DNA from 3 places in the Pseudomonas sp. JL3 genome. Region 3 is predicted to be linked to each of the others. Evidence: predicted binding sites of a transcription regulator. Region 3 holds the regulator's gene; each other region holds the start of a gene.
What was found. The regulator sigma-54, encoded in region 3, starts transcription at its own class of promoters, with help from an activator protein. The targets are predictions, from matches to a motif close to ANTGGCATNNANNTTGCTNT.
Positions count from the first base shown of each region.

Region 1: the regulator sigma-54 is predicted to act here: its motif matches at 7,466-7,485, upstream of MMG91_RS08445 (CmpA/NrtA family ABC transporter substrate-binding protein).
Region 2: the regulator sigma-54 is predicted to act here: its motif matches at 7,859-7,878, upstream of glnA (glutamate--ammonia ligase).

Region 1 is NZ_JAKWJK010000003.1:453,394-463,665, reverse strand. Features, by position in the region: gene nirB (nitrite reductase large subunit NirB) at 1-1,991, opposite strand, end outside; gene MMG91_RS08460 (bifunctional protein-serine/threonine kinase/phosphatase) at 2,395-4,065, opposite strand; gene MMG91_RS08455 (NarK/NasA family nitrate transporter) at 4,073-5,284, opposite strand; gene MMG91_RS08450 (ANTAR domain-containing response regulator) at 5,544-6,119, opposite strand; gene MMG91_RS08445 (CmpA/NrtA family ABC transporter substrate-binding protein) at 6,135-7,346, opposite strand; gene MMG91_RS08440 (quinone-dependent dihydroorotate dehydrogenase) at 7,575-8,594, shown strand; gene rmf (ribosome modulation factor) at 8,878-9,093, opposite strand; gene rlmKL (bifunctional 23S rRNA (guanine(2069)-N(7))-methyltransferase RlmK/23S rRNA (guanine(2445)-N(2))-methyltransferase RlmL) at 9,624-10,272, shown strand, end outside.
Region 2 is NZ_JAKWJK010000004.1:206,348-216,619, reverse strand. Features, by position in the region: gene secB (protein-export chaperone SecB) at 1-20, shown strand, start outside; gene MMG91_RS10165 (tRNA (cytidine(34)-2'-O)-methyltransferase) at 164-619, opposite strand; gene MMG91_RS10160 (hypothetical protein) at 618-1,058, shown strand; gene ntrC (nitrogen regulation protein NR(I)) at 1,603-3,039, opposite strand; gene glnL (nitrogen regulation protein NR(II)) at 3,036-4,121, opposite strand; gene MMG91_RS10145 (DUF4124 domain-containing protein) at 4,448-5,059, opposite strand; gene MMG91_RS10140 (DUF4124 domain-containing protein) at 5,056-5,571, opposite strand; gene MMG91_RS10135 (chorismate mutase) at 5,673-6,221, opposite strand; gene glnA (glutamate--ammonia ligase) at 6,356-7,762, opposite strand; gene thiI (tRNA uracil 4-sulfurtransferase ThiI) at 8,093-9,547, shown strand; gene typA (translational GTPase TypA) at 9,687-10,272, shown strand, end outside.
Region 3 is NZ_JAKWJK010000012.1:131,468-141,739, reverse strand. Features, by position in the region: gene MMG91_RS20115 (hypothetical protein) at 1-91, shown strand, start outside; gene MMG91_RS20110 (superoxide dismutase) at 93-704, shown strand; gene MMG91_RS20105 (ZIP family metal transporter) at 735-1,628, shown strand; gene MMG91_RS20100 (HPr family phosphocarrier protein) at 1,781-2,056, opposite strand; gene rapZ (RNase adapter RapZ) at 2,072-2,929, opposite strand; gene ptsN (PTS IIA-like nitrogen regulatory protein PtsN) at 2,932-3,396, opposite strand; gene hpf (ribosome hibernation-promoting factor, HPF/YfiA family) at 3,409-3,717, opposite strand; gene MMG91_RS20080 (RNA polymerase factor sigma-54) at 3,797-5,290, opposite strand; gene lptB (LPS export ABC transporter ATP-binding protein) at 5,476-6,201, opposite strand; gene lptA (lipopolysaccharide transport periplasmic protein LptA) at 6,201-6,749, opposite strand; gene lptC (LPS export ABC transporter periplasmic protein LptC) at 6,736-7,308, opposite strand; gene MMG91_RS20060 (HAD family hydrolase) at 7,316-7,840, opposite strand; gene MMG91_RS20055 (KpsF/GutQ family sugar-phosphate isomerase) at 7,840-8,814, opposite strand; gene MMG91_RS20050 (ATP-binding cassette domain-containing protein) at 9,091-9,900, shown strand; gene mlaE (lipid asymmetry maintenance ABC transporter permease subunit MlaE) at 9,900-10,272, shown strand, end outside.

The DNA.
Region 1 (10,272 bases), on a different contig from region 3:
CCCAGTTGCGTGGAGTTCTGGGTGCCGAAGCGGCAGAACTCGCTGCCGACGCAGGTTTTCACGGTGCGGATGGATTTGCCGTAGGCGTGGCCGGACGCCATGTCCAGGTCTTTCCAGACGCCTGGCAGGTCCTGCTTTTTGATCCCCAGCAAGTCGATGCGCTGGCCGCCGGTGACCTTGACCATCGGCACGTTGTACTTGTCGGCCACGTCGGCAATGCGTCGCAACTCTGAAGGATTGGTCACACCGCCCCACATCCGCGGGACTACAGAGTAAGTGCCGTCTTTCTGAATGTTGGCGTGGGCGCGTTCGTTGATCAGGCGTGATTGTGGATCGTCCTTGGCTTCGCCCGGCCAGGTGGAAATCAGGTAGTAGTTGAGCGCCGGACGGCACGTGGCGCAACCGTTAGGGGTGCGCCAGTTCAGGTAGCTCATGGTGCCGGCGATGGTCAGCAGGTGCTGGTCGCGGATGGCCTGGCGGATTTGCCCGTGGTTGAGGTCGCTGCAACCGCAGATGGCTTTTTCGCTTTTCGGTTTGACATCCGCCGCACCGCCCACGGTGTTGATCAGGATCTGCTCGACGAGGCCGGCGCAGGAGCCGCAGGAGCTGGCGGCCTTGGTGTGTTTCTTCACGTCGTCGACGCTGAACAGACCGTGTTCCTGGATGGCCTTGACGATGGTGCCTTTGCACACGCCATTGCAGCCGCAGACTTCGGCGGTGTCGGCCATGCTCATGGCTTTGTCCTGGCCCTGGTGTCCTACATCGCCCAAGGCCTGCTCCATAGACGAAGAGCCGCCGAACATCAGGTGATCGCGGATTTGCCGGATGTCATGGTTCTCACGGATCTGCCGGAAATACCAACCACCATCTGCCGTATCGCCGTACAGACAGGCGCCGACCAGCACGTCATCCTTGATCACCAGTTTTTTGTAGACCCCGCCGATCGGGTCGGAGAGGGTGATGGTCTCGGTGCCTTCGCCGCCCATGAAGTCGCCGGCGGAAAACAGGTCGATGCCGGTGACTTTCAATTTGGTCGACGTCACCGAACCCTTGTAGGTGGCGAAACCCAGTTGGGCGAGATGGTTGGCGCACACCTTGGCCTGTTCGAACAGCGGCGCGACCAGGCCGTAGGCGATTCCACGGTGGCTGGCGCATTCGCCGATGGCATAGACCCGAGGGTCGTAGGTTTGCATCGTGTCGTTGACCAGGATCCCGCGGTTGCATGGGATGCCGGATTTTTCCGCAAGCTCGGTGTTGGGGCGAATACCGGCGGCCATCACCACCAGATCGGCAGGAATGATGTCGCCATTCTTGAACTGCACCGAGCCGACCCGGCCATTGCCGGTGTCGTGCAGGGCTTGGGTCTGTTCGCACAGGCGGAAATGCAGGCCGCGGGCTTCCAGAGCGGTTTGCAGGAGTTGGCCACTGGTTTTGTCCAGTTGCCGTTCCAGCAGCCATTCGCCGATGTGCACCACGGTGACGTGCATGCCGCGCAGCATCAGGCCGTTGGCGGCTTCAAGACCCAGCAGGCCGCCGCCGATGACCACGGCATGCTTGTGGGTCTTGGCGGTGTCGATCATCGCCTGGGTGTCGGCAATGTCGCGGTAGCCAATCACGCCCTGCAAGGTATTACCGGGGATCGGCAGGATGAACGGGGTCGAACCGGTGGCAATCAGCAGGCGGTCGTATTCGGCCTCGGTGCCGTCTTCGGCGATAACCCGACGTTTGACCCGGTCGATCTCCACCACTTTGCGGTTGAGCAGCAGCTTGATGTTGTTTTCCAGGTACCAGTCCAGATCGTTGAGCACGATCTCTTCGAACGTTTGTTCGCCAGCCAGTACGGGCGACAGCAGGATGCGGTTGTAGTTGGTATGGGGTTCGGCGCCGAAGACCGTGATGTCGTACAGCTCATTGCTCAGCTTGAGCAGTTCTTCCAGGGTACGAACCCCGGCCATGCCGTTACCGATCATCACTAGTTTTAGTTTTTTCATCAGGTTCTCCGGGGAGCTCGGGCCTGCCTCATCAGGGCATTCAGGCCTTGCTCGACAAAATTTTGCGCAAACAAAAAAAGGCGTCCCGCTAGTTAACTAGCGAGGACGCCTTTGTCCTTGTCCCGTTCTCTCGGGCAGCGCAGCCTTCTACGTTGAAGGTTGGGCTTTATGTATGTTGGGAAAGGTAATGCAGTGGTTGTGCCAAGTCGCGCAAATGCCGAATTTATGGGCTCTCACCGTGGGGGGAGGGTGTTTGCGTGCACCGGTTCAATGCGCGATGCCCGGTTTTGAAGCAGAAAGATCAAAAGATCGCAGGCTGCGCCAGCTCCTACAGGAGATCGTGGGCACCCGTAGGGGCTGCCGCAGGCTGCGATCCTTTGATCTTTTGGGTGAAGTGAAAAACTCAACCATGAAACAGCAAAAACAGCAGCACCAGATTCACCAGCAACGACACCAGCGCCAACGTCCGCCAGACCTTCAACGGTTCGCGCTCCAGCAACGGCCTGGGGCGTACGCTCAAGCTGCGTCGTTCTCCCTGTTCCAGTAGCAACAACCATTCTTCCGCCGTTTCAAAACGCTGATCCGGAGCCGCCGCCACCGCGCGCTCCAGGCTTTGCGCGATCCATTCCGGCAGGTCGGGCCGGTAGCGACTGGCGCTGACAGGCACACCAAACCGAGGACGCTGGAATGCTTCGATTTCGCCGTAGGGATAATGCCCGGTCAGCAGGTAATACAAGGTCACGCCGACCGCATACAAATCCTGTTGTGGTGTAGGAGCGTCACCTCGAAAGGCTTCCGGTGCGATATAGCTGGGCGTTCCGGGAAGGGCGCAAGCTTGATCTTCGGACAGCCCGGGGCAGTAGGCGAGGCCGAAATCCAGCAGGCGCAACTCGCCGTCGTCCCCCAACAGCAGGTTCTCCGGTTTGATATCGCGATGCAGAATCTGCCGTCGATGCAATATGCCGATGGCCCGCAGCAAGCGTTCGGCCAGGTCCAGCCATTGAGCCAGTGGCAGCGTTGCGACACGCTCATGCAGCTCCGCCAGGGTTGACCCGGAATATTCCCGCATCACGTAGTACAAATGCTGACGCTGACTGGCGGCATGGACTTCAGGAAAATGCCGCCCGGCCACACGCTTGAGAAACCATTCTTCCGACAACAATGCCTGCCCGGCCTGGTGATCGTCACGGAGTGCACTGGGCAAGGTTTTCAGCAGCCAGGGCTGTTGTTGTGCGTCGCGCACCCGGTAGAGCAGCGATTGCTGGCTCTGGCCGAGGATCCCTTCGACCTGCCAGCCTTCGAAAGTCTGGCCCGGCTTCAGTGCAGGCGGGAGTGGCCATTGCTGCAGATGAATCAGCGCGTCGCCAATGCTGGTTTCGCCGAGGGCATCGACCCGCACCAGCAGGGCGCTGGCATTGTCCTGACTGCCGGCCAGGTGCGCCGCGCTGACCAGGGTCTGCGCAGCACTGTCCAGATCAGGTTGATCGCGCAGAATCGCCGCAATGGCCGTGTCGCCCAGCACGGCCCAGATGCCGTCGCTGAGCAGCACGAAACTCTCGTTCAGGCGCAGTTCGCCATCGAGAAAGTCCAGCACCAGGTGTTGATCCAGCCCCAAGGCCCGTTTGAGCACATGCTGCATGCCCGGCTGGTCCCAGACGTGATCCTCACTCACCCGTTGCAGCGTGTCGGCGTGCCAGCGATAAACCCGGCAATCGCCGACATGCGCCAAGGTGAAGCGCCGGCCGCGCATCACCAAGGCACTGACCGTGGTCAGCAGCGGTTGCCCGCCGCCGTTAGCCTGCAACCAGCGATTTTGCGCCAGCAGCAGGCGATCCAGTGCCTGGGCGACACCCCAGGTTTCCGGGGTCGCGTAGTAGTCCAGCGCCAAGGCCTGCAAGGTTGAACGGGCCGCGAGACCGCCGTCGGCACATTGGCTGACGCCGTCGGCGATGGCGAACAGGTAACCCTTGCTTGCCGCCAGCGCCGGGGCCGGAGTGACCAGGCGCAGAGCGTCCTGGTTCTCCTCGCGGGGGCCGATGGCGCTGTGTTCGGCGAAGCTCAGTTGCAGGCTCATTCAGTCCTCACACCCGTGCTGCGGTGACGGCGGCCGAGCCCCAAGTGGTTCTCCAGCGACGTTTCACACCGTGCAGACCAAACCAGGCGAGTACGCCGAGGCTGGCGAACAACCACAAGGCCATTTGATAGCTGCCGGTGCTTTGCTTGATCGCGCCCATACCGGCTGCCAGTGCGAAACCACCGATGCCGCCGGCCATGCCGATCAGCCCGGTCATTACACCGATCTCCCGACGAAAACGCTGCGGGACCAACTGGAATACCGCACCGTTGCCTGCACCCAAACCGAGCATGGTGCAGACGAAAAGCGCCAACGCGGCGTAGGAACTCGGCAGATTGAAACCCACTGTCGCAATGCAGATCGCTGCTACGGTGTACATCGCCAGCAGGGTACGAATCCCGCCGAAGCGATCCGCCAGCGCGCCGCCCAACGGACGCATCAGGCTGCCACCGAACACACAAGCCGCAGTGTAGTAGCCGGCGGTCACTGGGCTCAGGCCGTATTGGTCGTTGAAGTAGCCGGGCAGGGCGCTGGCCAGACCGATGAAGCCACCGAAGGTCACGCTGTAGAAAAACATGAACCACCAACTGTCGCGGTCACCCAAGGCCTTCAAGTAGTCGGACATGGACTTGGCTTTCGGGCGCTCAGGCGCATTCTTGGCCAACCAGTAGAAGACGATCAGGGTCAGGATCAGCGGGATCAGGGCGAAGCCGAACACATTGCTCCAGCCAAATGCGGCAGCCAGTACCGGGGCGATCAGCGCAGCGAGCACGGTGCCTGAGTTGCCGGCACCGGCGATGCCCATGGCTTTGCCTTGATGCTGGGGCGGATACCACTGCGAGGCCAATGGCAGGGCGACGGCGAAGGACGCACCGGCCATGCCGAGGAACAGGCCCAGCAACAGCGCTTGCTCGTAACTGTGGATGCCGACTTTCCAGGCGACGAACAGGGCGCAAATCACGATCACCTGGCCGATTATCCCGGCGGTTTTTGGCGACAGGCGATCAGCCAGCAGGCCCATCGCAAAGCGCAACACGGCCCCGGCCAGAATCGGCGTGGCCACCATCAGCCCGCGCTGTTGGGTGGTCAGCTGCAAATCGGCGGCGATCTGCACCGCCATTGGGCCGAGCAGGTACCAGACCATGAAACTCAGGTCGAAATAGAGGAAGGCTGCGAACAGTGTCGGGGTATGGCCGGATTTCCAGAAGCTTGAATTCATCGCGCACCTCAGCTGTCAGGCGTATCAAGAAGGAGTCATGAGCTTGCAGGTGGGGCGCCACAACGGCCGCACCACCAGCCCCGGTCTCTGGGGCCAAAACGGAAAAACGCCGCTACCCGATCCGCCAAGGGGGCGAATGAGGTGAGCGACGTCTTTGTCGTAGGTGGGGCAACCGCCGTTGGTTACCTTGCAGGGATTTACTTAGCGAGATCTGTGCCAACAAGTGAGATCGAGTCGCCTGCACAGGCTCCGCAAGGCTTCAGCCAAGCAACTCACTCATGGCAATAATCTGCTCCGCCACCTGTATCAGCTTCTGCTGGCGGCTCATGGCTTGGCGGCGCATCAGGGTGTAGGCCTCTTCTTCGTTGCAGTCCTTCATCTTCATCAGCAGCCCCTTGGCCAGCTCGATGCGCTTGCGCTCGGCCAGTTGCTGGTCGCGGGCGTGGAGTTGCGCGCGCAGGGCCTGGTCGCTTTCAAAGCGCGCCATGGCCACGTCGAGAATCGGCTGCAAGCGTTGTGCGTGAATGCCTTCGACGATGTAGGCACTGACGCCGGACTTGATCGCGCGGCGCATCACGTCGGGGTCGTGCTCGTCGGTGAACATCACAATCGGCCGTGGTTGGTCACGGGTCACCAGCACCACTTGCTCCATCACATCGCGGCTCGGTGACTCGGTATCGATCAGGATTACGTCCGGACGCACCGTTTCGACGCGCGCGGGGAGGTCAATGGTCAGGCCGGACTCGTCGATGACCTCGAACCCGGCTTCGGTCAGGGCCGCTTTCAGACGCCCGACTTTTTTCGCAGTGTCATTGATCAGCAGGATACGCAACATATTCGTAGGCTCCTGTCAGCGGCTGGCGAGAAGGGGAACGCTGTCGCTCATGGCGTGCAGCGTGAAGCTGCGGGCATAGCCGGCCGGGTCCGAGCCGTCCCAGACTTTGCCGTCGATCAGTTGACTGCTGCGCATTTCCTGATTCCGGGCGGGCACACCGACAGCGGTGGCGGCCTCACGGTATAAGTCTAGTTGCTGGACCTGACGGGCCACGCCGAGGTAATCCGGGTCGTCACGCAACAAACCCCAGCGCCGGAACTGGGTCATGAACCACATACCGTCGGACAAATACGGAAAATTGACCTCGCCACCACCGTGGAAACGCATCGCGTGCGGGTCTTGCCAGCGATTGCCCAGGCCGTCGGCGTAGTCACCGAGCAAGCGCGGTTCGATGCAATCGAGCGGTGCATCCAGATACTCAGGCGCGCTTAACAGTTGCGCGGTACTGCGACGATTTTCGCGGCTGGCTTCGATGAATCGGCTGGCTTCGAGGATCGCCATCACCAATGCCCGGGCGGTATTGGGGTATTGCTCGACGAAGGCGCGGGTGCAGCCGAGGACTTTTTCCGGGTGATCGGGCCAGAGGGTCTGGCTGGTGGCCATCGTAAACCCGAGATTCTGCTGCACCGCGCTGGCAGCCCACGGCTCGCCGACGCAGAAACCGTCGATGCGCCCGGCTTGCAGGTGCGCGACCATTTGCGGCGGCGGCACCACCACGCTGTCGACATCCTGCAAAGGATGAATACCCTGGCTCGCGAGCCAGTAATACAGCCACATGGCGTGGGTGCCCGTGGGAAATGTCTGAGCGAAGGTCAGTTTTGGGCGACTTTGGTGCACGTGCCGGTCCAGTGCTTCAGGACTGGTCACGTCCAGGGCCTGTAAACCGTGGGAGAGGTTGATGCTCTGGCCGTTCTGGTTCAGGCTCATGAGCACGGCCATGTCGGTGGAGGCTACGCCGCCGATGCCCAGGTGCACGGCGTAAATCAGGCCGTACAGGCTGTGGGCGGCGTCGAGTTCGCCGCTAACCAGTTTGTCTCGCAGGTTGGCCCAGGAGGATTGGCGCTTGAGGTTCAGGGTCAGGCCGTAGGGTTGGGCAAAGCCCTGAGTGGCCGCGACCACCACTGAGGCGCAGTCGCTCAGGGCCATGAAGCCGAGGTTGATTACGGTTTTTTCCGGGGCATCGCTGCCATTGACCCAGGCCAATGGGCCGGCTGATGGTTCGTTCATCGATTTCGCACCTTCCAAAAAAAAGCGTCGCCCCAGGCCTTTGCGTGGGCAAAGCCGGGTGACGACGCCATTGTCCTTCCACTCATCCCGCCGTTGGCATGAGTGCTGATGCCTGTGACGGTGCAAGGCATATGCCATCGCTGGATGATTTTGTCGTGCGCCTCGCCTGTGGACTCGATGCGCGGCTATAATCGCCGCCTCTCATCGCCAACCGAGTCAAGCCTGCCCATGTACACCCTGGCCCGTCAGCTGTTGTTCAAACTTTCCCCGGAAACCTCCCACGATCTGTCCCTGGACCTGATCGGCGCGGGCGGGCGTTTGGGCCTTAACGGCTTGCTGTGCAAGGCACCGGCGAAATTGCCGGTGACGGTCATGGGCCTGGAGTTCCCGAACCCGGTGGGTTTGGCGGCCGGTCTGGACAAAAACGGCGCGGCGATCGATGGGTTTGCCCAATTGGGTTTCGGTTTTGTCGAGATCGGCACCATCACTCCGCGTCCGCAACCGGGCAACCCGAAACCACGGATTTTCCGCTTGCCGGACGCCGAGGCGATCATCAACCGCATGGGCTTCAACAACCTTGGCGTCGATCACTTGCTCGCTCGCGTGGCGGCGGCCAAGTACAAGGGCGTGCTGGGCATCAACATCGGCAAGAATTTCGATACGCCGGTTGAGCGCGCGGTTGACGATTACCTGATCTGCCTGGACAAGGTTTATGCCCACGCCAGCTACGTGACGGTCAACGTCAGTTCGCCGAACACCCCGGGCCTGCGCAGCCTGCAATTCGGCGATTCGCTCAAGCAATTGCTCGCCGACCTGGCCACCCGCCGGGCGGAACTGGCCCTGCGTCATGGCAAGCATGTTCCGCTGGCGATCAAGATCGCGCCAGACATGACAGACGAAGAAACCGCTCAAGTCGCCCAAGCGTTGATCGAAACCGGGATGGATGCGGTCATCGCCACCAACACCACCCTGAGTCGCGTTGGCGTCGAAGGCCTGGAACATGGCGACGAGGCGGGCGGTTTGTCCGGCGCACCGGTTCGCGACAAGAGCACCCACACGGTGAAGGTGCTGGCGGCGGAACTGGCCGGTCGCTTGCCGATCATTGCCGTGGGCGGCATCACCGAAGGCAAGCACGCGGCTGAGAAAATCGCCGCGGGTGCGAGTTTGGTGCAGATCTATTCGGGCTTTATCTATAAAGGCCCGGCGCTGATTCGTGAATCGGTAGATGCCATCGCCGCCCTACGCTGATTTGTAGCAGCTGCCGAGCACCGCGAGGCAGCGTTCGGCGGCGGAGCCGTCGTGAAACCTGAAAGCACGGTGTACCAGTAAGACCGCGGTGTCTGATTCTACGACTGCTGCGCAGCCGAACGCAGCCTCGCAGGCTCGGCAGCTGCTACAGGGGAATGTGTGGGTAGTTGGCATAAAAGGGCTCCTCGAAGGAGCCCCTGGGCCGAAGCCCGCCGTCCGGATGGGACGTGCGTGGTTAAGTCGTTGCGTAATCAGATTGTCGTGTCGGAGTGTGTGCCCTGTATTAGCCGACGGCGTGAAGTTCGTTGAGTCTGTGGATTCCCGCAGTGCCGGTCATACCGTCCCAGTTGTCGCCGCGTCCTTCTCGCCAGCCATTGATCCAGGCTTGGCGTACCGACGGTAGAGTAAAAGGGCAAAGCTCACGGGATTTACCACCAACGCCATATTGATATCCGCGCAAAAATGCTCTTTCCAACGGATCACGCTTAAGTCTTCTCATAGGGTGTTGCCCTCACTTGTTGACTGTATTTATCGCGTCGACCTCAATCGAGGTCAGGCAGAAAAATCCTGCCGTTGGCGGCTCGCTGCCGGCGTCGCGAGCCAAGGTGTTGACGCCGTTGCGACGTCAACCTGAGTTGAGTTCTAACCAATGCGTCACATCGAGGGAATGATCGTTTTGTCATAAGAACGTAACCATAAAGATGCTATGGCCATAAGTAACACGATATTTGTCCCGTGTTTATTGGCCAAAGCCCGGTATGATCGGCCCTGCGCGGGATGAGAGAGGTGAGGCCTTTAACGAGAATGACACCCGTTCACCTGGGGACTATTCGACGAAGGGTCGACTTATGACATTTTGTTGCATCAACTTTTTTATCTGCCCTGGCATCTAAGCTCTTTTAATCCGAGCAGTCAGGGTGGGACGGCACACCTTCGTGCCACGCGGGCGTTCTGTTAGAAAAACGCCTGATTGAAAACCGGATCGGCAATGCGTTGCCGGTTCACTTAGCTAAAGGCTCTGGAATTACCATGTCCGATCGTTTCGAACTCTTCCTCACTTGCCCAAAAGGCCTTGAAGGCCTGCTCATCGAGGAAGCCGTCGGGCTTGGCCTTGAGGAAGCACGTGAGCACACCTCGGCTGTGCGCGGCATGGCCACCATGGAAACCGCTTATCGCCTGTGCCTGTGGTCGCGTCTGGCGAACCGGGTGCTGCTGGTGCTCAAGCGTTTCCCGATGAAAGACGCCGAAGACCTGTACCACGGCGTGCTCGACATCGAGTGGCAAGACCACATGCTCAATGACGGCACCCTGGCGGTCGAATTCAGCGGTCACGGTTCGGGCATCGACAACACCCACTTCGGCGCCTTGAAAGTCAAAGACGCCATCGTCGATAAACTGCGCACCCCGCAGGGCGATCGTCCGTCCATCGACAAGCTCAACCCGGACCTGCGCATTCACCTGCGTCTGGACCGTGGCGAAGCGATTTTGTCCCTCGACCTGTCCGGTCACAGCCTGCACCAGCGCGGTTACCGCTTGCAGCAGGGCGCGGCGCCGCTGAAGGAAAACCTCGCGGCGGCGATTCTGATCCGTGCCGGCTGGCCACGGATTGCCGCCGATGGCGGCGCGCTGGCTGACCCGATGTGCGGTGTCGGTACGTTCCTGGTCGAAGCTGCGATGA
Region 2 (10,272 bases), on a different contig from region 3:
AGACTCCGACCGTTCAATAAGCGTTCGATGCAGTAACGAAAAAAGCGCCATAACAGGCGCTTTTTTCTTGGGCGGGAGATGATCGTTTCCACGCTCTGCGTGGGAATGCCTCTAGTCACGGGCTGCATTCCCACGCGGAGCGTGGGAATGATCAGTCGCAGGGTTACTTGAACCCAAGCTGGCGCCAGCCTTCATACACGGCGACGGCCACGGTGTTGGACAGGTTCAGGCTGCGGCAGCCTTCACGCATCGGCAAACGCAGACGTTGTTCGCTGGGCAGGGCGTCGAGCACCTCGGCCGGCAAGCCACGGCTTTCCGGGCCGAACAGGAAGGCATCGCCCTCGGCGAAGCTGGCGTCGTGAAATGGCCGCGAGCCTTTGGTGGTAAAGGCGAACAACCGTGGATGACCGAGGCTTTCCAGACAGCTGGCGAGGTCTGCGTGGCGTTGCAGGGTGGCATACTCGTGGTAATCGAGGCCGGCCCGGCGCAGACGCTTGTCGTCCATCTCGAAGCCCAGCGGTTCGATCAAATGCAGGTGGCAGCCACTGTTGGCGCACAGCCTGATAACGTTGCCGGTATTCGGCGGAATTTCTGGTTGGAAAAGGATGACGTGAAACATGCACGGCTCCGAAGGTAAAGATGACGGGCATTCTACGCCGCCAAAGGACCCTCGTTCGAAACTATTCCCGCGAGTGATGGCTTCGCTGGCGATTGTCGGGGTGATGGTGGGCCTGATGATCGGTCGCCTGACCGCGCCCGACCCCAGCGTTTTGCAGCAGGTCGAGGTGACGAACGATGGGCTGGTGGTGTGGTTCAACAACGAACCCAAAACCCACGGCGAGCTCGTCGATGGCAGCGTGGCGCTGTTGTTCGAGGCTGAAGGCAAGGCGCAGAAAGGTCAGCTCAAACTCAATGGCAAGGACGTGAACTGGCGAACGCGGTTGAGTGATGGGGGATTGTTGCTGACGGTGGTGGCGGCCCGGCCGCTGCAGGGCGAGTGGGCCGGTAGCGAGGTCGATGACCGCTGGCGGCTGGAGATCCATCTCCGAGAGCAATAAAAGAGGGAATCCCCGGCCTGCCTGTACCAAGGTTCCCAAAACGGGAGGGCTCGCGCATTGCGGCGTGAGCCCGGTGTAAAGAGGGAATCCCCGGCCTGCCTGTACCAAGGACCCCAAAACGGGATGGACTCGTCGCAGTTGCGGTATGAGCCCGGTGTAAAGAGGGGAATCCCCGGCCTGCCTGTACCAAGGTCCCCGAAACTGGGTAGTGAATCGAATCACTGATTGGACTATTGCAGGGGGCGTGCCAGGTTTTAACAAGGTGATACAAAATGTCGCGCTGAAACGTCGAAAGCCCCGTATTCCGGGGCTTTCGTGTTTTTTCGATAGGGGTTCGATTGCGAACGCCGGCGGGATTTCGGATCTGTTGCCGTGCGCGATTGCGGTTCACGGTGCATTGCGGCGGTGCACAGAGGGTCTAGTTGATCGTTCCCACGCTCTGCGTGGGAATGCAGCCCGGGGCGCTCCGCGTCCCTGCCGAAGCGGACGCGGAGCGTCCATTGAGGCATTCCCACGCGGGAGCGTGGGAATGATCAAGTCGAACCTAGCTCTCTTCCCCCTCATCATCATCCCCACCATCAACCTTCATCCCCAATTCCTTGATCTTGCGCGTCAGGGTATTACGGCCCCAACCCAGCAAAACGGCAGCATCGCGGCGGCGGCCGGCGGTGTGTTTGAGGGCGGTTTCGATCATGATCCGCTCGAAAGCCGGCACGGCGCTGTCGAGCAGGCTCGACTGACCGCGAGCCAGCGCCTGATCAGCCCACTGACGCAACGCTTGCTCCCAGTTAGTCACCGGCGCCGAGTCCTGCGGCAGGCTCAGCAGCTCTGGCGGCAGATCGCTGATGTGCACTTCGCGACCCGAAGCCATCACAGTGATCCAGCGGCAGGTGTTTTCCAGCTGGCGCACGTTGCCTGGCCACGGCAGATTCTTCAGGTATTCCTCGGTTTCGCTTTTCAGCAGCTTCGGTTCCACCGCCAGTTCTTGCGCGGCGCGGCTAAGGAAGTGCTTGGCCAGGGTCGGGATGTCTTCGCGACGGTCCGACAGCCGTGGAATGTGGATGCGGATCACGTTGAGGCGGTGGAACAAGTCCTCACGGAATTTTCCGGCATGCACCAGGGTTTCCAGGTTCTGGTGAGTCGCGGCGATGATTCGCACATCGACCTTCACCGGTACATGACCGCCGACGCGGTAGAACTCACCGTCCGCCAATACCCGCAGCAAGCGAGTCTGGGTATCCGCCGGCATGTCGCCGATTTCATCGAGGAACAGCGTGCCGCCGTCAGCCTGCTCAAAACGCCCGCGACGCAGGTTAGCTGCGCCAGTGAACGCACCTTTTTCATGGCCGAACAGCTCGGATTCCATCAGGTCCTTGGGGATCGCCGCCATGTTCAGCGCAATGAACGGCGAGGCCGCTCGTGGGCTGTGACGGTGCAGGGCGTGGGCCACCAGTTCTTTACCGGTACCGGATTCGCCATTGATCAGCACAGTGATATTGGAGTGGCTCAAGCGCCCGATGGCGCGAAACACTTCCTGCATCGCCGGTGCTTCGCCGATGATTTCTGGCGTACGGGTCAGGGCGACCGGGACTTCCAGGCCTTGCTGTTCTTGAGCGTGCTGATTGGCGCGCTTGACCAGCGACACCGCTTCGTCGACGTCGAACGGCTTGGGCAGATATTCAAATGCGCCGCCCTGATAGGACGCGACAGCGCTGTCCAGATCGGAGTGAGCGGTCATGATGATCACTGGCAGCCGTGGGTGCTGTTCGCGAATCCGCGCCAGAAGGTCCAGACCGCTGGCACCCGGCATGCGGATGTCGGAGATGATCACGTCCGGCTGCTGGCGCGCCAGGCGGCTCATCACGCCATCGGCGCTGTCGAAGCTTTGCGTGGTCATGCCTTCCTGCTGCAAGGCTTTTTCCAGGACCCAACGGATAGAACGGTCGTCATCGACGATCCACACGGTTTCACTACGGCTCATGTCGATGTGGCTCCTTGTTCCAGTGGCAGAAAGATCGAGAACGTGGTGTGGCCTGGATGGCTGTCACATTCGATCAGGCCCTGGTGCTGGCTGATGATGTTCTGGGTAATGGCCAGGCCGAGCCCGGTACCGTCCGGGCGGCCGCTGACCATGGGGAAGAAGATGGTTTCCTGCAGCTCGGCGGGGATCCCCGGGCCGTTGTCGATGATTTCGATTTTGGTCACCAGGCGATGGCGCACGTGACCGATGGTGAACTGGCGCATGGCGCGGGTCCGCAAGCTGATGCGGCCAAGGCGCAGTTCGTTCTGGCTGCTGATGGCCTGCATCGCGTTGCGCACAATGTTCAGGACGGCCTGAATCATCTGTTCGCGATCTATCAAGACATCCGGAATGCTTGGGTCGTAGTCGCGCACCAAAGTGATGCAGCCCTGACTTTCGGCTTCCACCAACTGACCCACGCGTTCCAGCACTTCATGGACGTTGCACATGGCCAATGACGGCAATTTGTTGGAGCCGAGCATGCGATCCACCAGATTGCGCAGGCGATCGGCTTCTTCAATGATGACGTTGGTGTAATCGCGCAGGTTTTCTTCCGGCAATTCACGGGCGAGCAACTGAGCCGCACCGCGAATCCCTCCGAGAGGGTTTTTGATTTCGTGGGCGAGGCCGCGTACCAGCATCTTGCTGGTTTCCTGCTTCGACAACTGCGCCTCTTCCTTGGTGATCCGCAGCAAGCGGTCACGCGGGTGAACCTCCAGCAACAGCAGCGTTTCGCCATTGCTCAGGATCGGTGTCACGGCGTAGTCGACGGTCAGGGTCTGGCCGGTGAGGGCGGTGAGCATCGCTTCGCGCTTGGTGAAGGGGTGCGCCTGCTCGACTGCCTGGCGCAGGGAGTTCAGCGCCTCGGTGGATTCGGTGAACAACTCACTGATGAACTGCCCATGGCTACGCTGGCCGCTGATGGCCAGCAGCATCTCCGCCGCCGGGTTCATGTACTCAAGGCGCAGTTCGGCGTCGAGCAGAATGGTTGCGGTGGTCAGGTTGTCGAGTAGCAAGCGGTGTAGTGCGTCGCTAATGGTCATCAGGACCTCTTTTGGAGCAGGGCATGCGCATGAATAACGCGCCGATACGGGGAAAATGCAAAAACCAAACCAAGGCTCCGAAAAGAAGCGTTTAGAGCCTGAAACAGACGTTTGACGCTCATTTGCGTGGCGTTCTGCCAGCTTTCGCGGGTACTTTTGAACCAAAATGGGTTGTGATGTGAGTACTGTGCACTCTATTGCACCAATATAGTGCGCAAAGCTGAACGAAGTAAAAGAAGCACAGGAAGGCAATGTCAGTCGTAGCAGCTGCCTCGCGGGCTCGGCAGCTGCTACAAAGAGTGCGTCGCGGCTTTGCCCGACTGGCATCAGCGCCAGAAGAAGCTTTTTTCTTCTTCGGGTTTGTCTTTGAGAGGGCATTCCGGCCGTTGGCCGTAGTCGGTTAGGGCGCAGGGTTTGACCTGGCGTTTCTGCGCGAGGGAAATGCGCAGCATATGGAAGGGTTGATTGGCCGTGCGTTCGACGGTACGGCCCTGTTCGTCGAGGATCTCCACCGACAGATTGTGGCTGCCGCGGTCGATGTTGCTCAGGGCGAACACCGGGCTCGGGCCGGGTTCGGCGGTGGGTTGGCCATCCAGCAGCAGACGATAGCGATGGCCCTGTTGCAGGCCGGGTTCGCTGGTAACGCTGACGATCAATTCACCGGCAGTGCTACGGATCGTGGCATCCGGGTCCGGCACCAGCACACGAAGCATGTCGTAATGAAACAGTGGTTTGATCCGGTTCTTCGCGTCCGTCATGGGCGCGGCGCCGCTCGGGTTGGCCGACATTCGATTGCTGGTCGCCAGTGGTACACGCTTGGCGTTGCGGGTACCCGGCTGATCGGTGAAGACCCGATTGCCCTGGGCGTCGATGTAAGTAAAGACCTCGGCCAATGCCGGCAGGCTGATCAGGCAGGCGACCAACAGCCAGAACCTCAAGGCTTATGCACCCGTTGTACGGTGAAGGTCACAGTGGGGCTCTGCTGCACGACGTTTTGCCCATCGATCACTTGAACCGCGAGGCGGTGTTCGCCACGGTCGATGTTCACCAGTTGCAGAGTCGGGACGTTGCTCGGTTGGCCGTAGGGTTGATCGTCCAGTAACAGCCTCAATCGGTGAGAGCCTTGCAGGCGCGGTTGGATCAATACACCGACAGTGAACGTGCCGTTATTGGCGCGCAGGGCTTCTTCGGTGGGCAAGCCGGTCAGCTCCAGCACCTGATAGGCGCTGCCGGGCTGTTCGCGGCTACTGGCTTGCGCAGGCGCTACAGGCTCGCTCGGGGGTTGAAGCTCGACGCTGTTGAGCGGTGGCAACTCCACGGGCTGAGCCTTTACGCCATCGGGCGGTTGATTGCTGTAGGCGGTGTTGCCGTTGGCGTCGGTGTATTTGTAGATCTGCGCGGCGGCGGGCAGGGCGATCAGCGCAAGCAGGCATAACAACAATGAGCGCATTGCAGGCTTCCATTGGCCGTTGGGCAAGTGTCCGGCCCTGTTCCGTTCATGGCGACTAAGCGCTGAGCATAGAGCACTTCAGCGCACATCGGCACGTCGGCTCAGCGGCTGGCGCTGCACAACTCAGCGGTGGCGCGTACCTGGGCAAGCTCGCGCAATGGCGCTTGGGTGCCGGTTTTATTGGCCTTGGCCAGCCAGGACGGGCACTGCGGGTCGTTGCGATAAGGGCTGAAATCGGCCAGTTGTTGCAGCAGGCGTTTTTGTAACTGATCAAGTTGTGGGCGGATCTGCCCGACGAGATCGGGGCGAGGGTCGTTGGGCGCCTTGCCTTGGGCATGCCAGTCAGACAGGTGCGCGTATTGCACCAGTTTGTTGGCCTCGATTTGCGCCGAGAAAAACTGTTCGACGGCTTCGTTGCTCAATTTATAGGTAGGTGCCAAGGCGACGGCGCCGTCAATGACTTCGCGCTCGCGCTGACGGTCTTCGACCGGTTTGCCGCTGTCCCATTTGCTCAGCGCAACCTGATCGGCAATCGCCAGGCGTTCTTCAATGGTGCCAAGCAGTGGGGCGAGGGCGGCAGGTGCCGGGCTGGCAAAAGCGCTGTTGGTCAGCAGGGCGGTGAGCAGGGCAAGGCATGGGCGTAGGCGCATGGGGCATCTCGGCTTTATCGGATAAAGGCCATGATGCACGCAACCGGGCATCCGATGACAGACGGTCGCCCATAAAAAAGGCCTCCCGAAGGAGGCCTCTTTTTTGTCACGCCGCTTGCGCAGGCGCTACTGGATCAGCAGCTGTAGTACAGCTCATATTCCAGTGGGTGTACGAAGGTACGAACCTTGATTTCTTCTTCGCTTTTCAGAGCGATGTAAGCGTCGATGAAGTCGTCGCTGAAAACGCCGCCTTTGGTCAGGAACGCACGACCTTTGTCCAGCTCTTCCAGGGCTTCTTTCAGGCTGCCGCAAACTTGTGGGATCTCTTTCGCCTCTTCAGGCGGCAGGTCGTACAGGTTTTTGTCAGCAGCGTCGCCAGGGTGGATCTTGTTCTGGATGCCGTCCAGGCCAGCCATCAACAGTGCAGCGAAGCCCAGGTACGGGTTGGCTGCTGGATCCGGGAAGCGAGCTTCGATACGGCGAGCGCGAGGGCTGGACACGTAAGGAATGCGGATCGAAGCCGAACGGTTGCGAGCCGAGTAAGCCAGCATCACTGGAGCTTCGAAACCTGGGACCAGACGCTTGTAGGAGTTGGTCGACGGGTTGGTGAAGCCGTTCAGGGCCTTGCCGTGCTTGATGATGCCGCCGATGAAGTACAGAGCGGTGTCGGACAGACCGGCATAGCCTTCGCCTGCGAAGGTGTTCTTGCCATCTTTGGCGATGGACAGGTGAACGTGCATACCCGAACCGTTATCGCCGTACAGAGGTTTAGGCATGAAGGTCGCGGTGCGGCCGTATGCGTCAGCAACGTTGTGTACGCAGTACTTCAGGGTTTGAACTTCGTCAGCCTTGGCAACCAGGGTGTTGAACTTCACGCCGATTTCGTTCTGGCCGGCAGTCGCCACTTCGTGGTGGTGAACTTCGATGACCAGGCCCATTTCTTCCATGGCGTTGCACATGGAGGTACGGATTTCGTGGTCGTGGTCGAACGGTGGAACAGGGAAGTAGCCACCTTTGATGCCTGGACGGTGGCCTTTGTTGCCGCCTTCCACGTCCTGGTCGGACATCCACGAACCTTGTTCAGAGTGGATTTTGAACATGGAACCGGAGATGTCGGACTTGAACTTCACTTCGTCGAAGATGAAGAATTCAGGCTCTGGACCCACGAATACGGTGTCGCCGATACCGGTCGATTTCAGGTATTCCTCGGCACGCTTGGCGATCGCACGTGGGTCACGGTCGTAGCCTTGCATGGTCGAAGGCTCGATCACGTCGCAAACCAGGATCAGGGTCGGCTCTTCGGTGAACGGGTCGAGAACGGCAGTGCTGTCGTCCGGCATCAGGATCATGTCGGAAGCTTCGATGCCTTTCCAGCCAGCGATGGAGGAACCGTCGAACATTTTGCCTTCTTCGAAGAAAGCTTCATCCAGCGCATCGCGAGCCGGCATGGTCACGTGGTGCTGAGTGCCTTTGGTGTCCGTGAAGCGCAGATCAATCCACTTGACGTCATGATCTTTGATGAGTTGAACCGACTTCGACATAGTGTCCTCCGGGTGGCTTCGGGCTTAGTAGTGGATGCCCTTAGAATGTGGGTGATGCCGGCGCGAATACTCTGCCAAGGCAACCTGCCTCACAAGGGAGCAAATTGCATGCCAGTGCCCCACCATGGGTTTTTTGCCCCAATATCACGCTTATAAAGGTGCAATGCCTCGAAAAGCGCAAAACATCGCCCTGTAATGTAGCGTCGAAATCCATAAATGACCTGTTTTGGTGCGCGCAAAACCTTCTGCACATTAACTGGTTAAACCTTGAGCAATTTCCGCTATAATCCGCGCCCCCCTTTTTCGGCTGGCCCAGCGCGCGCTGTTTTCATGAAACTAATCGTAAAAGTCTTCCCCGAGATCACCATCAAGAGCCGCCCGGTACGGATGCGTTTCATCCGCCAGTTGGCCAAAAACATCCGTACCGTGCTCCGCGACCTGGACCCGGCTGTGGTGGTGAACGGTGTGTGGGACAATCTCGAGCTGGAAACCCGCGTCAGCGAGCCAAAAGCCCTGAAGGAGATGACCGAGCGCCTGAGCTGCATGCCGGGTATCGCGCATTTCCTGCAGGTCGATGAATACCCGTTGGGCGACTTCGACGACATCGTCGCCAAGTGCAAACAGCATTTTGGTGAAGCCCTGGCCGGGAAGATCTTTTCGGTGCGCTGCAAGCGTGCCGGCAAGCACGAATTCAGCTCCATGGACGTCGAGAAATACGTCGGCAGCCAGTTGCGTCGTCAGTGCGGCGCCGCCGGAATCTCCCTCAAAGAGCCGGAAATCGAAGTTCGCATCGAAATTCGCGACAAACGGTTGTTCGTGATCCACAGCCAGCACAACAGCATCGGCGGTTATCCGCTGGGTGCCCTGGAACAGACGCTTGTACTGATGTCTGGTGGCTTCGATTCCACCGTTGCCGCCTACCAGATCATGCGCCGCGGGCTGATGAGTCATTTCTGCTTCTTCAATCTGGGCGGACGTGCCCACGAACTGGGCGTCATGGAAGTCGCGCACTTCATCTGGAAGAAGTACGGCAGCTCCCAACGCGTGTTATTTGTCAGTGTGCCGTTCGAGGAAGTACTGGGAGAAATTCTCGGGAAAGTCGATAACAGTCATATGGGTGTAGTTTTGAAGCGTATGATGTTGCGCGCTGCTTCCCGTATTGCCGATCGGCTGGAGATCGAAGCGCTGGTCACCGGCGAAGCGATTTCCCAGGTGTCGAGCCAGACGTTACCGAACCTGTCCGTGATCGACTGCGTGACCGACAAGCTGGTCTTGCGTCCACTGATCGCCAGTCACAAGCAGGACATCATCGACCTGGCCAACGAAATCGGCACTGCCGACTTCGCCAAGCACATGCCGGAATACTGCGGGGTCATCTCGGTGAACCCAAAGACCCACGCCAAGCGTCCACGCGTGGAGCATGAAGAGAAAGAATTCGACATGGCGGTCCTTGAGCGTGCGCTCGAGAACGCCAAACTGGTGCCGATCGATCGCGTAATCTACGAATTGGGCCAGGATTTGCAGATCGAAGAAGTCAGCGAAGCACTGGCGGGCCAGATCATCATCGACATCCGTCACCCGGATGCCGCTGAAGACGAGCCGCTGGAACTTGCTGGCATTGAGGTGCAGACGATGCCGTTTTATGCATTGAACGCTCGTTTCAAGGAACTGGACCCTACTCGCCAGTACCTGTTGTATTGCGACAAAGGCGTGATGAGTCGCCTGCATGCCCACCATTTGCTCAGTGAGGGGCATGCCAATGTGCGCGTTTATCGACCGAGCTAAGTGCCCGGGGCTGTTTGCCTGTGGCCTGCGTCACCGGCCCCCCGACGCCGCCGTCAAGCTGTAACGGCTTTGACGGACTCTAAAGTTAATCGCTGCCACGACCTGTCAGCACACCGAATCCTCTGATCGAGATACACAAGTGATCGAAAATCTACGCAACATCGCCATCATTGCTCACGTTGACCATGGTAAAACCACCCTGGTAGACAAACTCTTGCGTCAATCCGGCACCCTGGAGCGCAACGAGCTCAACGACGAGCGCGTGATGGACTCCAACGACCAGGAGAAAGAGCGCGGTATTACCATTCTGGCGAAAAACACCGCCATCAACTGGAACGGCTACCACATCAACATCGTGGACACCCCGGGCCACGCCGACTTCGGCGGCGAAGTTGAACGCGTAATGTCGATGGTTGACTCCGTTCTGCTGCTGGTTGACGCTCAAGACGGCCCTATGCCGCAAACCCGTTTCGTGACCAAGAAGGCTTTCGAAGCCGGCCTGCGTCCAATCGTGGTGATCAACAAGGTTGACCGTCCAGGCGCGCGTCCGGACTGGGTTCTGGACCAGATCTTCGACCTGTTCGACAACCTCGGTGCTACCGAAGAACAGCTGGACTTCAAAGTCGTCTACGCCTCGGCCCTGAACGGCATTGCCGGTCTGGAACACACCGACATGGCTGAAGACATGACCCCGCTGTACCAGTCGATCGTCGACAACGTACCTG
Region 3 (10,272 bases):
TGGCGAGTATCCGCGCACCCACCGTTTGTTGCTCACCGACATCGCTTCGCCCTCGCATCAGCCTGCGCCCTTACAACATGGAGTTCATTGAAATGGCTTTTACCCTGCCTGCCTTGCCGTACGCCTATGACGCCCTGGAACCGCACATCGATGCGCAGACCATGGAAATCCACTACACCAAACACCACCAGACCTACATCAATAACCTCAACGCAGCGGTCGAAGGCACTGAATTTGCGGAATGGCCCGTGGAAAAACTGGTGGCGGCTGCTCAGCAATTGCCGGAAAAACTTCGTGCGGCGGTGATCAATCAGGGCGGTGGGCATGCCAACCATTCGTTGTTCTGGAAAGTCATGGCGCCCAACGGTGGTGGTCAGCCTGAAGGTGCACTGGCCAAGGCTATCGATGAGCAATTGGGTGGTCTCGACAACTTCAAGGAGGCTTTCACCAAAGCTGCGCTGACCCGTTTCGGTAGCGGTTGGGCCTGGTTGAGTGTGACGCCGCAAAAGACCTTGATCGTTGAAAGCAGCGGCAACCAGGACAGCCCATTGATGAACGGCAATACGCCGATTCTCGGCCTGGACGTTTGGGAACACGCTTATTACCTGCGCTATCAGAACCGCCGTCCGGAATACATCAATGCGTTCTACAACGTGATCAATTGGCCCGAAGTCGCCGCGCGTTATCAGGCTGCGCTGGTTTGAATCTTCTATAAAAACAATCCAGGGCTGACTATGGGTACTGAAACACTGGCGGTCGGAAGTGGACGAATGTTTCGTTACGCACTGGGATCGCTGTTACTGCTGGCGGGCATGACGTTATTGGCTGCTCAAGGGCTGAGCTGGCTGGACCTCGAACCGAAACTGCAGCGCGCCCTGCAAGGCGGGGCGATTTGCGCCTTGGGTACGGCTTTGGGCGCGGTGCCGGTGCTGGTGATTCGGCAGATGCCTCAGGTAGTCAGCGACATATTGCTCGGTTTCGGAGCCGGGGTGATGCTTGCGGCGACGGCGTTTTCGCTGATCGTGCCGGGCATTGCCGCGGCCGAAAACCTCGGGCTGACCCCTTGGGCGGCCAGCGGCCTGATCAGCTTCGGCATTCTGCTGGGTGCATTCGGGTTGTTTCTGGTGGATCGCAGGGTGTCTGGCACTACACCCGAAATGCTCGTGGGGACACTGGAGCGATCGTTGATTGCGCCGCGGATCTGGTTGTTTGTATTTGCCATCATTGCCCACAACATCCCCGAAGGCATGGCGGTTGGCGTCTCGGCCGGCGGTGGCATGCCTGACGCCGACAGCCTGGCCATGGGCATCGCCTTGCAGGATGTGCCGGAAGGGCTGGTGATTGCGTTGGTGTTGGCCGGAGCAGGAATGTCGCGGGTCAAGGCGTTCCTGGTCGGTGCTGCGTCAGGGTTGGTCGAGCCGGTGTTTGCATTGTTGTGCGCCTGGCTGGTGAGCCTGGCTGAACTGCTATTGCCTTTCGGGCTGGCACTGGCGGCCGGTGCGATGCTGCTGGTGGTGACTCACGAGGTCATCCCCGAATCGCGTCGCCATGGTCACGAGAAACTGGCAAGCCTGGGGCTGCTGATCGGGTTTTGTCTGATGATGGTGATGGATACGGCGCTCGCCTAGAACGCAGACTTGTAGCAGCTGGCGAAGCCTGCGTTCGGCTGCGAAGCAGTCGTAAAATCAGTCAGCGCGGTCTTTCAGGCAAACTGGATATACCGGATTTACGACTGCCCTACAGCCGAACGCAGGCTTCGCCAGCTGCTACAAGGCGAGCATTACTCGCCTTCGTCGAAGTAGTTGTTGATCAACTTCACCAATGCATCCAGCGCTTCCTGCTCCTGTTCGCCTTCGGTAATCAGGTGGATTTTGGTGCCCTTGCCAGCGGCCAGCATCATCATGGCCATGATGCTTTTGCCGTCGACCACGGTTTCTGGCGTGCGTCCTACCCTGATCGTGCAATCCTTGAACTGACCGGCGACCCCAACGAATTTTGCAGACGCGCGGGCATGCAGGCCCAGCTTGTTGATGATTTCGATTTCCAGAGCAGGCATCGCGATGTGAATCCTTTAGCTGAGGTCGCGGTGGCGGACCTGGACGTTCTTCAGGGTTTTTTGCAGGACCTGACCCAGGCGTTCGGTCAGGTAGACAGAGCGGTGATGCCCGCCGGTGCAGCCGATGGCAATGGTGACATAGGCACGATTGCTGGCAGCAAAGCGGGGTAGCCACTTGAGCAAGTAGGAGGAAATGTCCTGGAACATCTCTTCGACGTCCGGCTGTGCCGCCAGATACTCGGCCACCGGTTGATCGAGTCCGGACTGTGCCCGTAGCTCCGGCTTCCAGTAGGGGTTGGGCAGGCAGCGCACGTCGAACACCAGATCGGCGTCCACCGGCATGCCACGCTTGAACCCGAAAGACTCCACCAGGAACGCAGTGCCCGGTTCCGGCTGATTCAGCAGGCGTAACTTGATGGTATCGCGTAACTGATACAGGTTCAGATTGGTGGTGTTGACCTTGAGGTCAGCCAGGTCGGCGATAGGCCCCAGCAGATTGGTTTCGTCCTGGATCGCCTCCGCCAATGAGCGATTGGCGCTGCTCAGCGGGTGACGACGGCGAGTTTCCGAAAAGCGTTTGAGCAAGGTTTCTTCGTCAGCGTCCAGGTACAGCACATCGCACTGGATATGCCGGCTGCGGACTTCTTCCAGCAATTCGGGAAACCGTGACAGGTGGCTCGGCAAGTTACGCGCATCGATGGACACGGCCACCAGCGGTTGCGCCAGTTCGGTGTGAATCAATGCGCGTTCGGCCAGTTCCGGCAGCAAGCCGGCAGGCAGGTTGTCGATGCAGTAATAGCCGTTGTCCTCGAGCACATCGAGGGCAGTGCTTTTACCTGAGCCGGAGCGGCCGCTGACGATGATCAGGCGCATGATTAGTGACCGTTCTGCTCGTCCAGGACAACCTGATACAAGGCTTCATTGCTCGGGGCGCTGCGCAGTTTTTCCCGCACTTCCTTGCGATCGAGCATGCTGGCGATCTGGCGCAGTAGCTCCAGGTGCGCATCGGTGGCGGCTTCCGGGACCAGCAGCACAAACAACAGGTCAACCGGGGCACCGTCGATGGCGTCGAAATCGATAGGGGCTTCCAGGTGCAGCAGCGCACTGATTGGCGAGGTGCAGCCTTTGAGCCGACAGTGGGGGATGGCGATGCCGTTGCCGAAACCGGTAGAACCGAGTTTCTCACGGGCAATCAGAGCCTCGAAGACGTCCTGCATTCCCAGATCCGGTACTTCGCGGTGGATAAGGTTGGCAATTTGCTCAAGGGCTTTCTTTTTACTGCCACCCGGCGCGTTCACTTGGGAACGGCCGGGGGTCAGGATGGTTTCTAGTCGGATCATGGATTGGGGGTGTTAACGACCGGTCGCGCCCTGGAGGAGGCTCTGGGTCTTTTCCTTATGCTTTTTAAGTTGGCGATCCAGCTTGTCGGTCAGCAGGTCGATGGCGGCATACATGTCCGTATGCTCGGCATTGGCGACCACTTCTCCGCCGGGAATATGCAGCGTGGCTTCGATCTTCTGCAGCAGTTTTTCGACATTCATCGTGACTTGCACATTGGTGATCTTGTCGAAATGCCTCTCCAATCGGTCGAGTTTTTCGCCGATGTAGGTGCGCAGGGGTTCGGTCACTTCCAGTTGGTGTCCACTGATGTTGACTTGCATACAGCTTCTCCTTCGTTGCCAGTGCATAAAGCGGCAGGCAGAAATGCCTGCCACTGGAACGCTGTGGCGAGCCCGACGGCTACATCAACCGCTTCCGTTCGCTGGAAGGCGCGATCCCCAGGGATTCGCGGTACTTGGCGACGGTGCGACGGGCTACCTGAATGCCTTGTGCCTCCAGTAAACCAGCGATCTTGCTGTCACTCAACGGCTTTTTCTGATTTTCCGCGGCAACCAGTTTTTTGATGATCGCGCGGATCGCTGTGGACGAGCATTCACCGCCTTCGGAGGTACTGACGTGGCTGGAAAAAAAGTATTTCAGTTCATAGATGCCCCGTGGGGTATGCATGAATTTTTGCGTGGTCACCCGTGAAATCGTCGATTCATGCATGCCCACCGCTTCGGCGATGTCATGCAGCACCAACGGCTTCATGGCTTCGTCACCGTATTCAAGAAAGCCGCGCTGATGCTCGACGATCTGGGTGGCGACTTTCATCAGGGTTTCATTGCGGCTTTGCAGGCTCTTGATGAACCAGCGAGCCTCCTGCAGCTGATTACGCATGAAGGTGTTGTCAGCGCTGGTATCGGCACGACGCACGAAACCGGCGTACTGGGCGTTGACTCGCAGGCGTGGCACCGATTCCTGATTCAGCTCCACCAGCCAGCGCTCGTTGTCCTTGCGCACGATCACGTCGGGAACGACGTATTCGGCTTCGGTGGACTCGATCTGTGAGCCCGGGCGTGGATTGAGGCTCTGGACCAATTCGATGACCTGACGCAGCTCATCCTCCTTGAGCTTCATGCGGCGCATCAGTTGGCTATAGTCGCGGCTGCCGAGCAGGTCGATGTAATCGGTGACCAGGCGTTTGGCCTCGGCCAGCCAAGGGGTCTTGGCAGGCAGCTGGCGCAGTTGCAGCAGCAAGCATTCACCGAGGTTGCGAGCGCCGATGCCGGCGGGTTCGAATTGCTGGATGCGGTGCAGGACGGCTTCGATTTCGTCCAGTTCGATGTCCAGTTCCGGGTCAAACGCTTCGAGGATTTCCTCGAGGGTTTCATCCAGGTAGCCCTGACTGTTGATGCAATCGATCAGGGTCACGGCGATCAGGCGATCGGTGTCGGACATCGGTGCCAGGTTCAGTTGCCAGAGCAAATGACTTTGCAGGCTTTCCCCGATTGATGTGCGGGTGGTGAAATCCCACTCGTCGTCATCATTGCTCGGCAGGCTGCTGGCGCTGGTCTGGTAGACGTCCTCCCAGGCCGTGTCGACGGGCAATTCGTTGGGAATACGCTCGTTCCAGTCGCCTTCCTCGAGGTTATCCACCGTCGGGGCTGTTTCCTGGTAGGAGGGTTCCTGAATGTCGGTATTGGGTTTCTGTTCGGCGCTATCGGCCAACGGGTCGGCGTTATCGAAGTCGTCGCCTTCTTCCTGGCGTTCGAGCATCGGATTGGACTCCAGGGCCTCCTGGATTTCCTGTTGCAGGTCCAGGGTCGACAATTGGAGCAGGCGGATGGCCTGTTGCAGCTGCGGTGTCATCGTCAGCTGCTGGCCCATTCTCAAGACTAGCGATGGTTTCATGGCAGGGGCTTAACACCTTATTCGCCGGCGCACATGCGCCATCCACTACAGGGCGCCGAAGCGCCAAACATAAGCAAATTATATGCCCGAAACTGAAGTGTTTGCCTAGAGCGCTGTAACAATAAAAATTTATTGATTTTTTATTGAAGCGAGCGCCCTCTCGGCGACCCGGGCACCTCAGGTGCTTACAGGCGGAACTCGTGGCCTAGATACACTTCTTTGACCAGTTCATTGGCCAGGATGGTGGCAGAGTCACCTTCAGCGATCAGTTGGCCATCGTTGACGATGTAGGCGGTTTCGCAGATATCCAGGGTTTCGCGGACGTTGTGGTCCGTGATCAGCACACCAATGCCTTTGGCCTTGAGGTGATGGATGATCTGCTTGATATCGCCCACCGAAATGGGGTCCACACCGGCGAAGGGTTCGTCGAGGAGGATGAATTTCGGGTTGGTCGCCAGTGCCCGGGCGATTTCCACGCGGCGGCGTTCACCACCGGACAGGCTCATGCCGAGATTGTCGCGGATGTGGTGGATGTGAAATTCCTGCAGCAGGCTTTCCAGCTCTTGGCGACGGCCGGCCTTGTCGAGCTCCTTGCGGGTCTCGAGGATCGCCATGATGTTGTCGGCCACCGACAGTTTACGGAAGATCGACGCTTCTTGCGGAAGATAGCCGATACCCGCCTTCGCGCGACCGTGCATCGGCTGGTGGCTGACGTCCAGGTCGTCGATCAGTACACGGCCCTGATCGGCCTGTACCAGGCCGACAATCATGTAGAAGCAGGTGGTTTTACCGGCACCGTTAGGGCCAAGCAAGCCGACGATCTGACCGCTGTCGATGGACAGGCTGACGTCGCGCACGACCTGACGGCTCTTGTAGCTCTTGGCCAGATGCTGAGCTTTCAGAGTTGCCATTACTGGGCCTTTTGCTCGTCGGTTTTCTTCTTCGGCTGGATCACCATGTCGATGCGAGGGCGTGCCTCGGTGACCTTGTTACCCGTGGCGCGACCGGCGCTCGCAAGCTTTTTGACCGTGTCGTAGACGATTTTCTCGCCCTGGGTGGTGTTGTTGTCCTTGTCGACAACTTTTGCCTTGTCGATCAGCACGACGCGGTTCTGCGCCGCGTGGTACTGGATGGTTACGCCCCAGCCCTGAACAGGCTTGGTGTCGCCGGCGGTCTGCAGTTGCTCGAAGTAGGCGAGGTTGCCCACCGAAGTCACTACGTCGATGTCGCCCGCAGGCGTGCGGGTGATGGTTACAGTGTTGCCGGTAACCTTCATCGAGCCCTGGGTGATGATCACGTCGCCCTTATAGGTGGCAACGCCATTCTTGTCGTCCAGTTGGGCATCGTCGGCCTGAATGCGGATAGGCTGCTCTTGATCGTTCGGCAGAGCCCAGGCGCTCACGCTTCCCAGTGCTGCGCCCAGACTGAGCAAAATAGGGAGAGTTTTAACGAGCCTCATACTGTCCTCTTACGTTCGATAGCAGGTGTATCCTGCTTTCTTTCAAGTACGCTTTCATTCCGTTGCCTGTCGATACACCGCCGGCGCCGTCGATTCTAACGGGTTGATCGGTCTGCGCATATTGCTGCTGCGGGAACACTGTCATACGGGTGGTGGTAATCAGGGTTTTGCGATTTTTTTCGTCGAAGCGGGTGATACGTACCGAATCAATCAGCTCGACTTGAGTGCCGTCCGGATTGACTTCGCCGCGCTCGCTCTGAACGTGCCAAGGGAATTCGGTGCCACGGAACATGTTCAGGTCAGGATTGGTCAGCAACGTCACTTCGGTCGCTTTCAGGTGTTCGACCTTGTCCGACGTCATCTCGTATTGCAGTTTGCCGTCGGGCAGGTACTGCACGCTGTGGGCGTTGATGGCGTAATAGTCGATCGCACTTTCATCGACCTTCACGACTGGTTTGTCGAGGAAGCGTTCCGGGCTGATGTTCCAGTAGCCGACCGCCGCAAAAATCGCGGCGATGCAACCGAACACCAGGATGTTGCGAATTTTTTTGCTCAGCATGATGGGCTCACAGGTATGCGGCGTTGGCCGCATCTAGGCGGCCCTGGGCGCGCAGGATCAATTCGCAGAATTCGCGAGCGGCACCTTCGCCACCACGGGCCTGGGTGATGCCGTGGGCGTGTTCGCGCACGAAACTGGCAGCGCTGGCCACCGCCATGCCCAGGCCGACGCGGCGAATCACCGGCAGGTCTGGCAGGTCGTCGCCGAGGTAGGCCACTTGTTCATAGCTCAGGTTGAGCTGGGCAAGAAGTTCGTCGAGCACCACCAGTTTGTCTTCGCGACCCTGATAAAGGTGTGGAATGCCGAGGTTCTTCGCACGCCGTTCAACCACCGGGGTCTTGCGGCCGCTGATGATAGCGGTCTGCACACCGGCTGCCATCAACATTTTGATGCCTTGGCCGTCGAGGGTGTTGAAAGTCTTGAATTCGCTGCCGTCTTCGAGGAAGTACAGGCGCCCATCGGTCAGTACGCCGTCGACGTCGAATACCGCCAGTTTGATCTGTTTGCCGCGTTGCAGCAGGTCCGTGCTCATTACATTACTCCCGCACGCAGCAAATCGTGCATGTTCAAGGCGCCGACCGGACGGTCTTCGCTGTCGACCACTACCAGTGCGTTGATCTTGTGGTCTTCCATGATTTTCAGGGCCTCGGCGGCGAGCATCTCGGCGCGGGCGGTCTTGCCGTGGGCGGTCATCACTTCATCAATGGTCGTGCTGTGGATATCAATCGTGCGGTCCAGGGTGCGGCGCAGATCGCCGTCGGTGAAGATCCCGGCGAGCTTTCCATCCGTGCTCAGTACAACGGTCATGCCCAACCCCTTGCGGGTCATTTCCATCAAGGCATCCTTGAGCAGCGTGCCGCACATCACTTGCGGCAATTCGGTGCCGGCATGCATGACATTTTCCACTTTCAGCAACAAGCGGCGGCCAAGGGCGCCACCCGGGTGGGAAAAAGCGAAATCTTCAGCGGTAAAACCGCGAGCCTCAAGCAAGGCAACGGCGAGAGCGTCGCCCATGACCAGTGCCGCGGTGGTCGATGAGGTGGGCGCCAGGTTCAGCGGACAGGCTTCGTGTTCGACGCTTACATTGAGATTGACTTCCGCAGCCTTGGCCAGCGGCGACTCGGGGTTGCCGGTCAGGCTGATCATCTGAATGCCCTGGCGCTTGATCAGCGGCAACAAGGTGACGATTTCATTGGTGGAGCCGGAGTTAGACAGCGCTAGAATGATGTCATCACGGGTGATCATGCCCATGTCGCCATGGCTGGCCTCGGCCGGGTGCACGAAGAAAGCCGTGGTGCCGGTGCTGGCCAGGGTGGCGGCAATCTTGTTGCCGATGTGCCCCGATTTGCCCATGCCGACCACGACCACCCGGCCTTTGCTGGCCAGAATCATCTCGCAAGCACGTACGAAATCTGCATCGATATGGGGCAGCAAGCCTTGTACGGCTTCCAGTTCGAGGCGGATGGTACGTTGTGCTGATTGAATCAGGTCGCTGGATTGGTTCATGTCGGAAATCGAATAGCCTGATGAAAAGGCGGCGATTATAACGGTAATGATCAAAACCCTCACGCTAGTTCGTCGTGGTTTGTCATTCCTTGTTACCCAATCCTCTCTAAATAGATGATTTCAGGCGGTCATGTTGCTGAACATGCCCGGCTTGGGCCTTGGGCGCTTTAGCTTTGCAGTGATATAGTTCGCCGCCAGTTCGGCCTGCCCGGGAGGTATGTGCTTTCGCCAGAAAGCCAGGCGTCCGAGTGAGAGGCTGCATCGCAAGGAGTTTAGATGAGTGCCGATAACGCCTACGCGGTCGAGCTGAAGGGACTGACCTTCAAGCGCGGTACGCGCAGCATTTTCAATAACGTCGATATTTGCATCCCGCGCGGCAAGGTCACCGGCATCATGGGACCTTCCGGGTGTGGCAAGACCACGCTGTTGCGTCTGATAGGCGCACAATTGCGCCCCACCAGCGGCGAAGTCTGGGTCAATGGCCAGAACCTGCCGACGTTGTCGCGCAGCGATCTGTTCGATGCGCGCAAGCACATGGGCGTGTTGTTTCAGAGCGGCGCGCTGTTTACCGATCTTGATGTGTTCGAGAACGTTGCTTTTCCGCTGCGTGTTCATACCGCGCTGCCGGAAGAAATGATCCGCGACATTGTCCTGCTCAAGTTGCAGGCAGTGGGCTTGCGTGGCGCCATCGACCTGATGCCTGACGAATTGTCCGGCGGCATGAAACGTCGCGTCGCGCTGGCCCGGGCAATTGCGCTCGATCCGCGAATCCTCATGTATGACGAGCCCTTTGTTGGCCAGGACCCGATCGCCATGGGCGTACTGGTGCGCCTGATCCGCCTGCTCAACGATGCACTGGGTATCACCAGTATCGTGGTCTCCCACGATCTGGCCGAGACCGCGAGCATTGCTGACCACCTTATTGTGGTGGGTGACGGGCAAGTGCTGGGCCAGGGCGCACCCAAGGATTTGATGAAGTCGGATGAGCCACGTATTCGTCAATTCCTGACTGGCGAACCCGACGGCCCGGTCGCATACCACTTTCCAGCGCCGGATTACCGCGCAGATCTTCTGGGGAAGCGCTGATGCGCAAGATTTCATTAATAGAAAGAGTACGTCGTTTCGGCTTTGCCGGCATCGATGTACTGGCGGTATTCGGGCGTTCGGCGCTGTTCCTGTTTCATGCCTTGCTCGGTCGTGGCGGTATCGGCGGCGGTTTTGGCTTGCTGGTCAAGCAACTGCATTCGGTGGGCGTGATGTCCTTGGTGATCATCGTGGTCTCCGGGGTATTCATTGGCATGGTGCTGGCGCTGCAGGGCTTTAACATCCTTTCCAGCTACGGTTCTGAGCAAGCCGTCGGGCAGATGGTTGCGCTGACGCTGCTGCGTGAACTGGGGCCGGTGGTCACGGCCTTGCTGTTCGCCGGGCGCGCAGGTTCGGCCCTGACCGCCGAAATCG